DNA from 2 places in the Intrasporangium calvum DSM 43043 genome. Region 1 is predicted to be linked to the other one. Evidence: predicted binding sites of a transcription regulator. Region 1 holds the regulator's gene; the other holds the start of a gene.
The links. Region 1 encodes LexA, which represses DNA repair genes until DNA is damaged. Its sites were predicted from a motif close to TCGAACANNTGTTCGA; they were not measured.
Positions count from the first base shown of each region.

Region 2: ruvC (crossover junction endodeoxyribonuclease RuvC) is a predicted target of LexA. The motif match lies at 2,432-2,447, and genes of this name have one in related genera.

Region 1 is NC_014830.1:1,599,667-1,604,672, forward strand. Features, by position in the region: one part of gene INTCA_RS07260 (IS3 family transposase) at 1-669, opposite strand, end outside; AL1L pseudoknot at 548-679, opposite strand; one part of gene INTCA_RS07260 (IS3 family transposase) at 669-966, opposite strand; gene INTCA_RS19835 (hypothetical protein) at 1,041-1,214, shown strand; gene INTCA_RS07270 (hypothetical protein) at 1,317-2,408, opposite strand; gene lexA (transcriptional repressor LexA) at 2,532-3,275, opposite strand; gene INTCA_RS07280 (LysM peptidoglycan-binding domain-containing protein) at 3,492-3,860, shown strand; gene INTCA_RS07285 (hypothetical protein) at 4,147-4,446, shown strand; gene INTCA_RS07290 (alpha/beta hydrolase) at 4,443-5,006, shown strand, end outside.
Region 2 is NC_014830.1:2,088,744-2,093,749, reverse strand. Features, by position in the region: gene INTCA_RS19985 (kynureninase/PvdN C-terminal domain-containing protein) at 1-416, opposite strand, end outside; gene INTCA_RS19980 (hypothetical protein) at 450-722, opposite strand; gene pdxT (pyridoxal 5'-phosphate synthase glutaminase subunit PdxT) at 894-1,493, shown strand; gene INTCA_RS09410 (YebC/PmpR family DNA-binding transcriptional regulator) at 1,540-2,310, shown strand; gene ruvC (crossover junction endodeoxyribonuclease RuvC) at 2,475-3,053, shown strand; gene ruvA (Holliday junction branch migration protein RuvA) at 3,050-3,655, shown strand; gene ruvB (Holliday junction branch migration DNA helicase RuvB) at 3,652-4,755, shown strand; gene yajC (preprotein translocase subunit YajC) at 4,965-5,006, shown strand, end outside.

The sequences.
Region 1 (5,006 bases):
TCGAGGTGTACTGGCTCCCGGCATCCGAGTGATGGACCAACCCTGTTGCATCCCAGTGCGATTGGTGACGCTGACGCAGGCTGAGGGCTTGGCGCAGCGCGTCGGTCACCATCGAGGTGTGCTTGCTCGTGGTCACCCGCCAGCCCAGAATCCGGCGGGAGAACACGTCCACGACGAACGCCACGTACACGAACCCGGCCAGCGTCCACACGTAGGAGAAGTCGGCCACCCACAGCTGGTCCACCCGAGTGGGCACGTCCCAGCCCCGCTTGACCAGGTCCGGGTGCCGGGCCGCCGCCTCATCCCGCCGGGTCGTCACGGTGTGGTGCGTTCCTCGGCGTACCCCGCGGATCCCGGCGATCCGCATCAGCCGCGCCACCTGGTCGCGGCCCACGCCAAGGCCGGCACGGCGCGCCTCGTGATAGAGCTTGCGCACCCCGTAGACACGCCAATTCTGTTGCCACAGTGTGAAGATCGCGTTGACCAGATACGCCTCCTCGAGCGCCGCATCGCTGAGCGGGCAGGCCTTGCGGGCGTAGTAGGTGCTCGGCGCGATCTTCATGCCGTGCTCGGACAGCACGGTACAGATCGGCTCGACGCCGAAGCGGGCCCGGTAGGTGTCGATGTAGGCCACGATCACCGCAGTCGGCGGTCGAGCTCCGCCTGAGCGAAAAACGCCGAGGCGGTCTTGAGGATGTCGTTCGCGCGCTCGAGCTCGGCGACCCGACGCTTGAGTGCACGCACCTCCTCCGATTCCGCCACTCGAGCCGAGGCCGCCGGGCGGGAACCCGCGGCCCGTTCCTCGGCCTCGACCCAGTTGCGGATCGTGGCCTGGTTGATGTCGAGCAGCGCGCCGACCTGACGACGCGCCTCGACCTTCGCCTCCCCGTGCTGCTCGAGCCGGTCCAGGTACATCCGGACCGCCCGCTCACGGGTCGCCTCGTCGAACTTCTTCGGTGCAGGCATGAGAACAGTCTCCCTTGCTAGATCAACACCCTCCGGGAAACTCAGGACGATTCACCTACCCGCACGGGCAGGTGGTGCACACCTATTTGGAGGCGGGTCAGTTCGCCTCGTTCGTGCAGGTGCGGTTCGGGGCGCAGTTCCGGGTCAACGGGGGGCCGTGGATCGAGGTCCCGGACCAGGTCACGGTGCGCCAGCCGGCCACCACGATCACCGTCAAGCAGGCCCGGTCCGTCCTGGTCAACCAGTGACCCGGCACGAACTGCACACTCGAGCGCTGGTGGCGAAGAACTGCACACTCGACGATTGGGGCTGCCTGTCGCACTGACCTGCCAGGCGGGTCAGTGCGACAGCTAGGGCAGCCGGGGCTCCCTTGCCTGAGTGCCGGGCGGCCGGGGCTCCCGCGCTTGGGTGTCGGGCGCCGAGAACCGCTCGAAGGGAATGATCTCGACGACATCGGCGGCTCCTTCGGCAGCGACCTTGTCCTTACGGGTCGGGTAGTCCCAGAGCTCGGCTGTCTGCAGACCCCAGAAGACCAGGAAACTGAGGATGACCACGACCTCGAGGATGAGGATGACGTAGTTCCCGGTCAGGCCCATCAGGTGAAGGACGACCGTCACGCCGATCAGGGCCACCATGACGGCTGCGACCAGGCTGTACCGGTTGACCCAAGCGCGTGGCCCCTGCTCAGGCTCCCGCCCCCCTGGTGGAGTCGGTGCGGACCGGAGCTCATCGGACTGCTGCTCAGCCCGGCTGAGGCCACGAGCGTTGGCGATCATCACGCCGATGACACCCAGCACCATGGTGATCGCGGCGACCCCGTGGCTCACGTCCTTGAAGGTGTCCGGCCAGAAGAGGAAGAGACCGAGCTCGACAGCGAGGATCACCAGACAGATCCATGATGCGCGCCGTGCCCACTGAGCCACGTGACCGTTGAGCGGCGTGGGAGCCTCGTCGGCGGGCTGCATCGGGAGCTCGAGATCCTTCTGGGTGCTCGTGGCGCGCCGACGGTCCCGGCGGACGAGCAGCCACTTGGCGAGCACGGCCAGCGCCGTGGCGATGAGGAGCGTGGTGATGTTGTTGCGCACGGCAGCGGCGGTGAGATCGAGGTTCTGCACGGGGTACTTGGAGCCGCACCCGGTGTCGACGACGGTCGGGACGAGCGCGACGACGAAGGCCATGAAGCCTGAGAAGTCGAGCAACACGTCCTCGAGCGGGTCGTTGCCCTTGTAGACGATGAGGCACGCCCCGACAGCGAACAGCCCGCCGATGAAGGCACCTCGCGCCGGGGTGTGGTAATACGCGCTGATCGAACCGAGGAGGCACGGCTCGCCGCGGAAGGTCTCCAGCCCCACCGCGATGAGCAGCGTCAGCAGCAGCGGGATCGTCGCCAACCGCAGGTAGCGATACGTGTTCAGCACGGCGGCCTCGTGCGACTGCCTCATGACTGCCCTCCCGAGTGTGCAGGCCTGGTGACGGTCAGAGTCTGGCGTGGCTCGACGTGATACGCACCCCGAGCGGGACCGGGCCGGTGTACGGGACTGAGCTCAGCGGCATACGGACTGGGCTCAGACCCGGCGCAGGACCGCGGTGACCTTCCCGAGAACGGTGGCGTGGTCTCCGTCGATGGGGGAGAACTCGGGGTTGTGCGGCAACAGCCACACGTGGCCGTCCTTGCGCTTGAACGTCTTCACGGTGGCCTCGCTGTCGAGCAGCGCCGCGACGATGTCGCCGTTCTCGGCGGTCGGCTGCTGGCGCACGACGACCCAGTCGCCGTCGCAGATGGCCGCCTCGATCATCGAGTCGCCGACGACCTTCAGAAGGAAGAGGTTGCCCTCGCCGACGATCTGCCTCGGCAGGGGGAAGACGTCCTCGACGACCTCCTCAGCGAGGATCGGCACGCCCGCAGCGATCTGGCCGAGGACCGGGACGTAGGCGGCGGCCGGCCTGGCATCGCCCGAGTCGGTCTCGGTGTCGTACTGGGCGCCGGACCCGGACTCGACGCCGGATGTCCCTCGGCGACGGCCCGAGGATGCCGGACCCGCGTCGGGAGAGACGATCTCGAGCGCGCGCGGCCGGTTGGGGTCGCGCCGCAGGTAGCCCTTCGCGACGAGGGCGTTGAGCTGGTGGGAGACGCTCGAGGGGCTCGACAGCCCGACGGCATCGCCGATCTCCCGCATGCTGGGCGGGTAGCCGCGGCGGTCGACCGAGTTGCGGATCACCTCGAGCACCCGACGCTGACGGACGGTCAGCCGGTCTCCCTTGTCCCGGTCGGGAAGCTCGGTCACGCCCATGGTGATCCCCTTCGTCATGCTCACGCGGCTGCTTGGTGGCGACTCGTCTCAGGCTGTCACAACAGGCACTGTCGGTGGTGACTGGTGTGCTTCCTGTTGTGGATGAAGCCTAGGGGGCTTCGAACACAGTTGCCAAACATTTGTTCGACGTGTCGCTCGACAATCTTCGGGGTGACGTGTTAGAAATTCGTACAGGCGTTCTATCGAACACCCGTTCGCAGTGAGGGAGGCACCATGGCCGCACAGGTTCTCGAATTCCTGGTTCCGGTCGAGCCAGCACCGGTGGCACGGCCGCGACTCGTGCTCGTGCCGCCCGTGACCGAGCCCACCTACCGGCTGACTCGACGGGGTCGGGTGGTCGTCGCCTTCTTCGTCGCACTGCTCGTCGCCGCGCTCGGCCTGGCCCTCGCGGGGCAGCTGGCGTCGGCGTCCGGACAGCCCGAGTCGGTCACCGTCGAGGCCGGGCAGACATTGTCCGAGATCGCCCTCCGAGAGCTTCCGCAGCTGCCGATCGCAGCCGGCGTCGTCGAGCTCCAGCTGGCCAACAACCTCTCCACCTCCTACGTCCATGCTGGGCAGACGCTCGTCATCCCTGAGCTCTGAAACAGCCCTCGGGCCGTATGCCGCTCAGCTGGCTCCTGTTTGCGCGCTGAGTGCTGCTTGGCTCCCCTGATCGGCCGCGTTGGCTCCACCTTCAGCGGCTGGTGCACCGGCGCTTCGACCCCGCCGGGGCACCCGGAGCGCCGCACCCTCGCCGTGACCGGCGTCGGTGCGGCGTTCTCGTGTCTGGCACCGGGTGGCGGGTGGGGGGCGGCCTGTGGACAAGACCTCCGGCGGAATCGGCGCTTTTTCCTAGCCTCGTCGGGATGGGGCTGGGAGGAGTCTGCAGATGAGATTTGAGGTGGAGCCCGACGCGCTCGTGCGCGACTCGGGCAGGTTCGGCGAGGCTGTCCGGGCGTTGGACGGCGTGGACGTCGGGAGTGCCGTGGCACCGGTGGCCCAGGCCTTTCCTGGGGGTCTGACCGCTGCGGCGATCCGGGAGCTCGGCGTGGCGTGGGGTGACCGGCTGCTGCGCGCCCGGCTCGGCCTCGCGAGGGTCGGGATGGACCTCGCGGCAGCGGGGGAGTCCTACGCCGTCGTCGAGCAGGTGGCGCGCCGCGCCGTCAGCGGGTCCGGTGAGCTTCCGTGACCCGGCAGCTCGGCGTCCGGGACATCAGGGCCTTTCGGCCCGCACTGGTCCTCGAGGTGGTCCACCGGCTCGAGATCCAACGGCGACGTGTCATGGGGGCTGCCGACGCGGCTCTGCGTGCCCGGGCCGCGGGACGCGAGTGGCGGGGGCGGGCGGCGACGTCGGCGAGCCAGGCCCAGTCGGGGGCGGTGGCACTGTTGGGTGACGTGTCGGCCCGCATGGGGGTCACGGCGTCGGTGCTTCGCGGTCTCGCGGCGCGGATGGAGGCCTGCCTCGAGCTGGTCCACCGAGCAGAGCGGATCGCACGGGACCGAGGTGCGTGGACGGACGCGGACGGCCTCGTCCAGGTGCCCCACCGCTTCCCCACGGGCGACCCGACGATGGACGCCCATGTGGGGCGGCTGGACGCCCTGATGGTGAACGAGGTCGGGCGCTGCCTCGGCGAGGCGGTTCGGGTCGCTGCGGAGACGGATGTCGAGGTGCAGCGCCGTCTGCGCGGGGCGGTGGCCGATCCGGTGGCGCCGGCGGTCCCCGACGAGCTCGGCGTGGTGCCGCCACCG
Region 2 (5,006 bases), 490 kb from region 1:
CCGCGGCACGCGAACTCCGCCCGCTCGAACTCGTGCCCGTCGAGCACGGCCCGGAGGTCCGCGGCCGCCGCGACCGCATCGACGTGCGTGACGTACAGCGGCGCGAACCCGAGCCGGACGATGTCGGGCTCGCGGTAGTCGCCGATGACGCCGCGGGCGATGAGCGCCTGCACCACGGCGAAGGCGTCCGGGTGGCGCAGGGACAGCTGCGACCCGCGGCGCTCGGGTGCGAGCGGCGTCGCGACGGGCAGGTCAACCGCGAGCGCGTGCAAGGCGTCGAGGAAGGTCGAGGTGAGCGACAGCGACTGTGCGCGCACGTCCCGCATGGTCAGGCCGTCAAACGCCTCGAGGGCCGCTTCCAGCGCGAGCACGGACAGCATCGGGGGAGTGCCGACCCGGAGCCGGTCGATCCCCACGGCAGGTGTGTAGGTCCGGGCCATCTCGAACGGTCAGGCGTGACCGAACCACCCCGTGAGTGGCTGGTCGAAGGCGGCACCGAGCTCGGCGATCGCCCGGGGTGCCTCGGGCGGGGCCACCCGGCGGACGTCAAGCCCTTCGACCCGCGCGGCGGCCCCGGCGATGTAGAGGTCCGTCGGGAAGGACGCGGGGTCGGTCAGGACGACCGTGCGTCCCGGGCGCAGGCGCGCCGCCCCCACGACGGCCTTGAACAGGTTGACCGTGGTCGCGTCGGTGACGACCACCTGGCCCGCCGCTGCCCCCACCAGGCGCCCGATCCGGTCAGTGGCGCGTGGGCGTCGAGGTCGGCCGCGCGGGAGAGGAGGTCGTCGAGGAAGCCGTCGGCGTCGAGCATGCGCAGAACGTACCTCGGGCCGCAGGGGGCTCGGACCGCGGATTCACGCTGAGCCAGCCCAGCGGCATACGATCTGGGGTTTGTGACAGTCACCATCGGCGTCCTCGCCGTCCAGGGCGACGTGCGCGAGCACGTCGCGGCCCTCACCGACCTCGGCGTCGCTGCGGTCACGGTCCGGCGGCCGCACGAGGTCGACGCGGTCGACGCGCTCGTCATCCCCGGCGGGGAGTCGACGGTGATGGACAAGCTCGTCCGGGCCTTCGAGCTGCAGGAGCCCCTCCGGAAGCGGATCGCGAACGGCATGCCGGTCTACGGGTCGTGTGCCGGGATGATCATGCTCGCCGACCGGATCGCCGACGCGCGCCCCGACCAGGAGACGCTCGGCGGGATCGACATGACGGTGCGGCGCAACGCCTTCGGCCGGCAGGTCGACTCCTTCGAGACCGACCTCGACTACGTGGGCCTCGCGGGGACGGTGCACGCCGTATTCATCCGCGCCCCTTGGGTCGAGGCGGTCGGCGACGGGGTCGAGGTCCTTGCGCGCGTGAGCCACGGAGCCGCCGCCGGTAGGATCGTCGCGGTTCGGCAGGGAAACCTCATGGCGACCTCCTTCCACCCGGAAGTCGGTGACGATCGCCGGATCCATGCCGAGTTCGTCAGGATCGTCGAGCAGTGCCGCTGACCGGCCAGCGGGCGAACGCATCAGAAACGGAACGCGAGGGAACTGCATGAGCGGCCACTCCAAATGGGCCACCACGAAGCACCAGAAGGCGGCCAAGGACGCCAAGCGCGGCAAGCTCTTCGCCAAGCTCATCAAGAACATCGAGGTGGCGGCGCGGCAGGGCGGTGGTGACCCGGCAGGCAACCCGACGCTCTACGACGCGATCCAGAAGGCGAAGAAGACCTCGGTCCCCAACGACAACATCGACCGCGCCCTCAAGCGCGGCTCGGGCGCCGAGGCCGGCGGGTCGGACTACCAGACGATCATGTACGAGGGCTATGCCCCCAACGGGGTCGCCCTGCTGATCGAGTGCCTCACCGACAACCGAAACCGAGCGGCGGCCGAGGTCCGGACCGCCTTGACCCGCAACGGCGGCCAGCTCGCCGACCCCGGCTCGGTCGCCTACGTCTTCAGCCGCAAGGGCGTCGTCATCGTCCTCAAAGCCACGACCTCGGGCGAGTTGTCAGAGGAGCAGATCCTCGAGGTCGTCCTCGACGCGGGCGCCGAGGAGGTCAACGACAACGGCGAGACGTGGGAGATCGTCTCCGAGGCGAGTGACTTCGTCGCGGTGCGCACCGCGCTGCAGCAGGCGGGGATCGACTACGACTCGGCGGAGGCGTCGTTCGTGCCCAACCTCCAGGTTCCGCTGGACCTCGACGGCGCGAAGAAGATGATCCGCTGCATCGACGCCCTCGAGGACAGCGACGACGTCCAGAACGTCTACGCCAACGGCGACATCCCCGACGACGTCCTCGAGCAGCTCGACAGCGAGGAGTGACGGCCGACCGAGCCACGGGGCGGCGGTGCTGCCGTATGCCGCTGGGTTCGGTCCGCGCCGAAGGCACGCCGCGCGCGGCGTGCCTTCCGTCGCTCCGGGGGAGGGTGCCGTTACGGTGGAGCCGAACACGTGTTCGGTCAGCTGATCAAGTCTGGAGGTGGGTCGTGCGCGTCCTCGCGGTGGACCCGGGCCTCACCCGGTGCGGCGTCGGTGTCATCGACGGCCTGCCCGGTCGCCGGCTCTCGCTCGTCGAGGTCGGCGTCATCCGGACTCCGTCGACCGACGCCACGCCGAAGCGGCTCGTCGCCCTCGAGGAAGAGCTGCGCGAGTGGTTCGAGCGGACCCGACCCGAGGCCGTCGCCATCGAGCGGGTCTTCGCCGACACCAACCTCTCGACCGTGCTGGGCACAGCCCAGTGCACGGGCATCGTCATGATGCTGGCCGAGCGTCGCGGCCTCCCCGTGACGCTGCACACCCCGACCGAGGTCAAGGCAGCGGTCAGCGGCAGCGGACGGGCCGACAAGCGCCAGGTGACGACGATGGTCACCCGGCTGCTCGGGCTCGACCACGCGCCGCGCCCCGCCGACGCCGCCGACGCGCTCGCGCTGGCGATCTGCCACGTGTGGCGCGGCGGCACCCAGAACCGCCTCGCCGCGGCCGCGGAGGCACACGCCACGACCCTCGCCGCCCGCACGGCGACCCGACCCAACCCCGTCCCCACCGCTGGAGCGCCCCGCAGATGATCGCCTCGCTGTCCGGAACCGTCCTCAAGGCAGGCCTCGACTCGGTCGTCGTGGCCGTGGGTGGGGTGGGCATGCTCGTCCACACGACACCGGCCACCGCCGCCGCGCTGCGGATCGGCCAGCCCGCCGACCTCGCCACGACGCTCGTGGTGCGGGAGGACTCCCTGACGCTCTACGGGTTCGCGACGGAGGAGGAGAAGCACGTCTTCGAGACGGTGCAGACGGTCTCCGGGGTCGGGCCCCGCCTGGCCCTGGCGGTGCTCGCAGTGCACGACCCCACGTCCGTGCGCCGGGCCCTGGGCTCGGGCGACATCGCGGCCCTGACCAAGGTGCCGGGGATCGGCAAGAAGGGCGCCGAGCGGCTCGTCCTCGAGCTGCGCGACAAGCTCGGCGCGCTCGCCGGGTCGAGCGACGGCGCGAGCATCGGGCACCAGCGCATGGACGGCGAGCCGTGGCGCGAGCAGGTCCGCGAGGCCCTGGTCGGCCTCGGCTGGACGGTGCGGCAGGCCGACGACGCCCTCGACCGGGTCGCCCCCCAGGCCGCCGACGGGGCCAGCGTCTCCGCGATGCTGCGGGCGGCGCTGCGCGAGCTGGGCCGATGACCGTCGACGAGCAGGGCTGGGACCAGTCCTACGAGGCGACCGCCCGGATCGTCGACGCCCGCAGCGATCCCGACGACCGGCAGGTCGAAGCAGCCCTCCGGCCGCGGCGACTCGACGACTTTCCCGGGCAGACCCGGGTCCGCGACCAGCTCGGGCTCGTCCTTCGGGCGGCGAAGGGACGCGGCACGCCACCGGACCACGTGCTGCTCTCCGGCCCGCCGGGCCTCGGCAAGACCACCCTCGCGATGATCGTGGCCAGCGAGCTGGAGCAGCCCATCCGGATCACGTCCGGGCCCGCGATCCAGCACGCTGGCGACCTCGCCTCCGTCCTCTCCTCGCTCGCGGAGGGGGAGGTCCTCTTCCTCGACGAGATCCACCGGATGTCGCGCGCCGCGGAGGAGATGCTCTACCTCGCGATGGAGGACTTCCGCGTCGACGTCATCATCGGCAAGGGCCCGGGCGCGACGGCCATCCCGCTCGAGCTGCCGCCCTTCACCGTCGTCGGCGCCACGACCCGGGCCGGGCTGCTGCCGGCCCCGCTGCGCGACCGCTTCGGGTTCACCGGCCACCTCGACTTCTACGACCCGAGCGACCTCGTGACGATCCTGCACCGCTCCGCCCGCCTCCTCGGCCTCGACGCGGACGAGGACGGCATCGTCGAGATCTCCGTGCGCTCGCGGGGAACGCCCCGGATCGCGAACCGGCTCCTCCGCCGGGTGCGCGACTGGGCGCAGGTCCACGGCGAGGACCGGGTCACGCAGGCTGCCGCCCGCCAGGCACTCGAGCTCTTCGACGTCGACGAGCGAGGCCTCGACCGGCTCGACCGCGCCGTCCTCGACGCGCTCTGCCGACGTTTCGGCGGCGGTCCGGTGGGGCTGTCCACGCTGGCCGTCGCCGTGGGGGAGGAGCCCGACACGGTCGAGACCGTCGCCGAGCCGTTCCTCGTCAGGGAGGGCTTCATGGTGCGCACCCCGCGCGGGCGGGCCGCGTCCGCGCTGGCCTGGCAGCACCTCGGGCTGACCGCACCGCTCGACGCGCAGGGACTGTGGGGGGCCACCCTGCCGCTCGAGGAGGGGACAAACGGACGGTTCGAGACGTGACCACGGCGCGACCGCGGCCAAAACGTGACCGAGCCCAACGGCATACGGCCTCATCTCGGTCTGACAAACCCGCACGCCGGACGTAGACTCCTGCGGGCGCCTCCGCCGTCGCCGTGGCACCATCAAGTGCCTCCGGACGTTGACGTGGAGCCCACCCCATGCTGGGCCGCGTGCTGCCCGGAACGAGAAGTCGAAGGATTGAGCCTGATATGGATAACGGCAACGGGGCCAACTCGTTGATCATCCTGGCC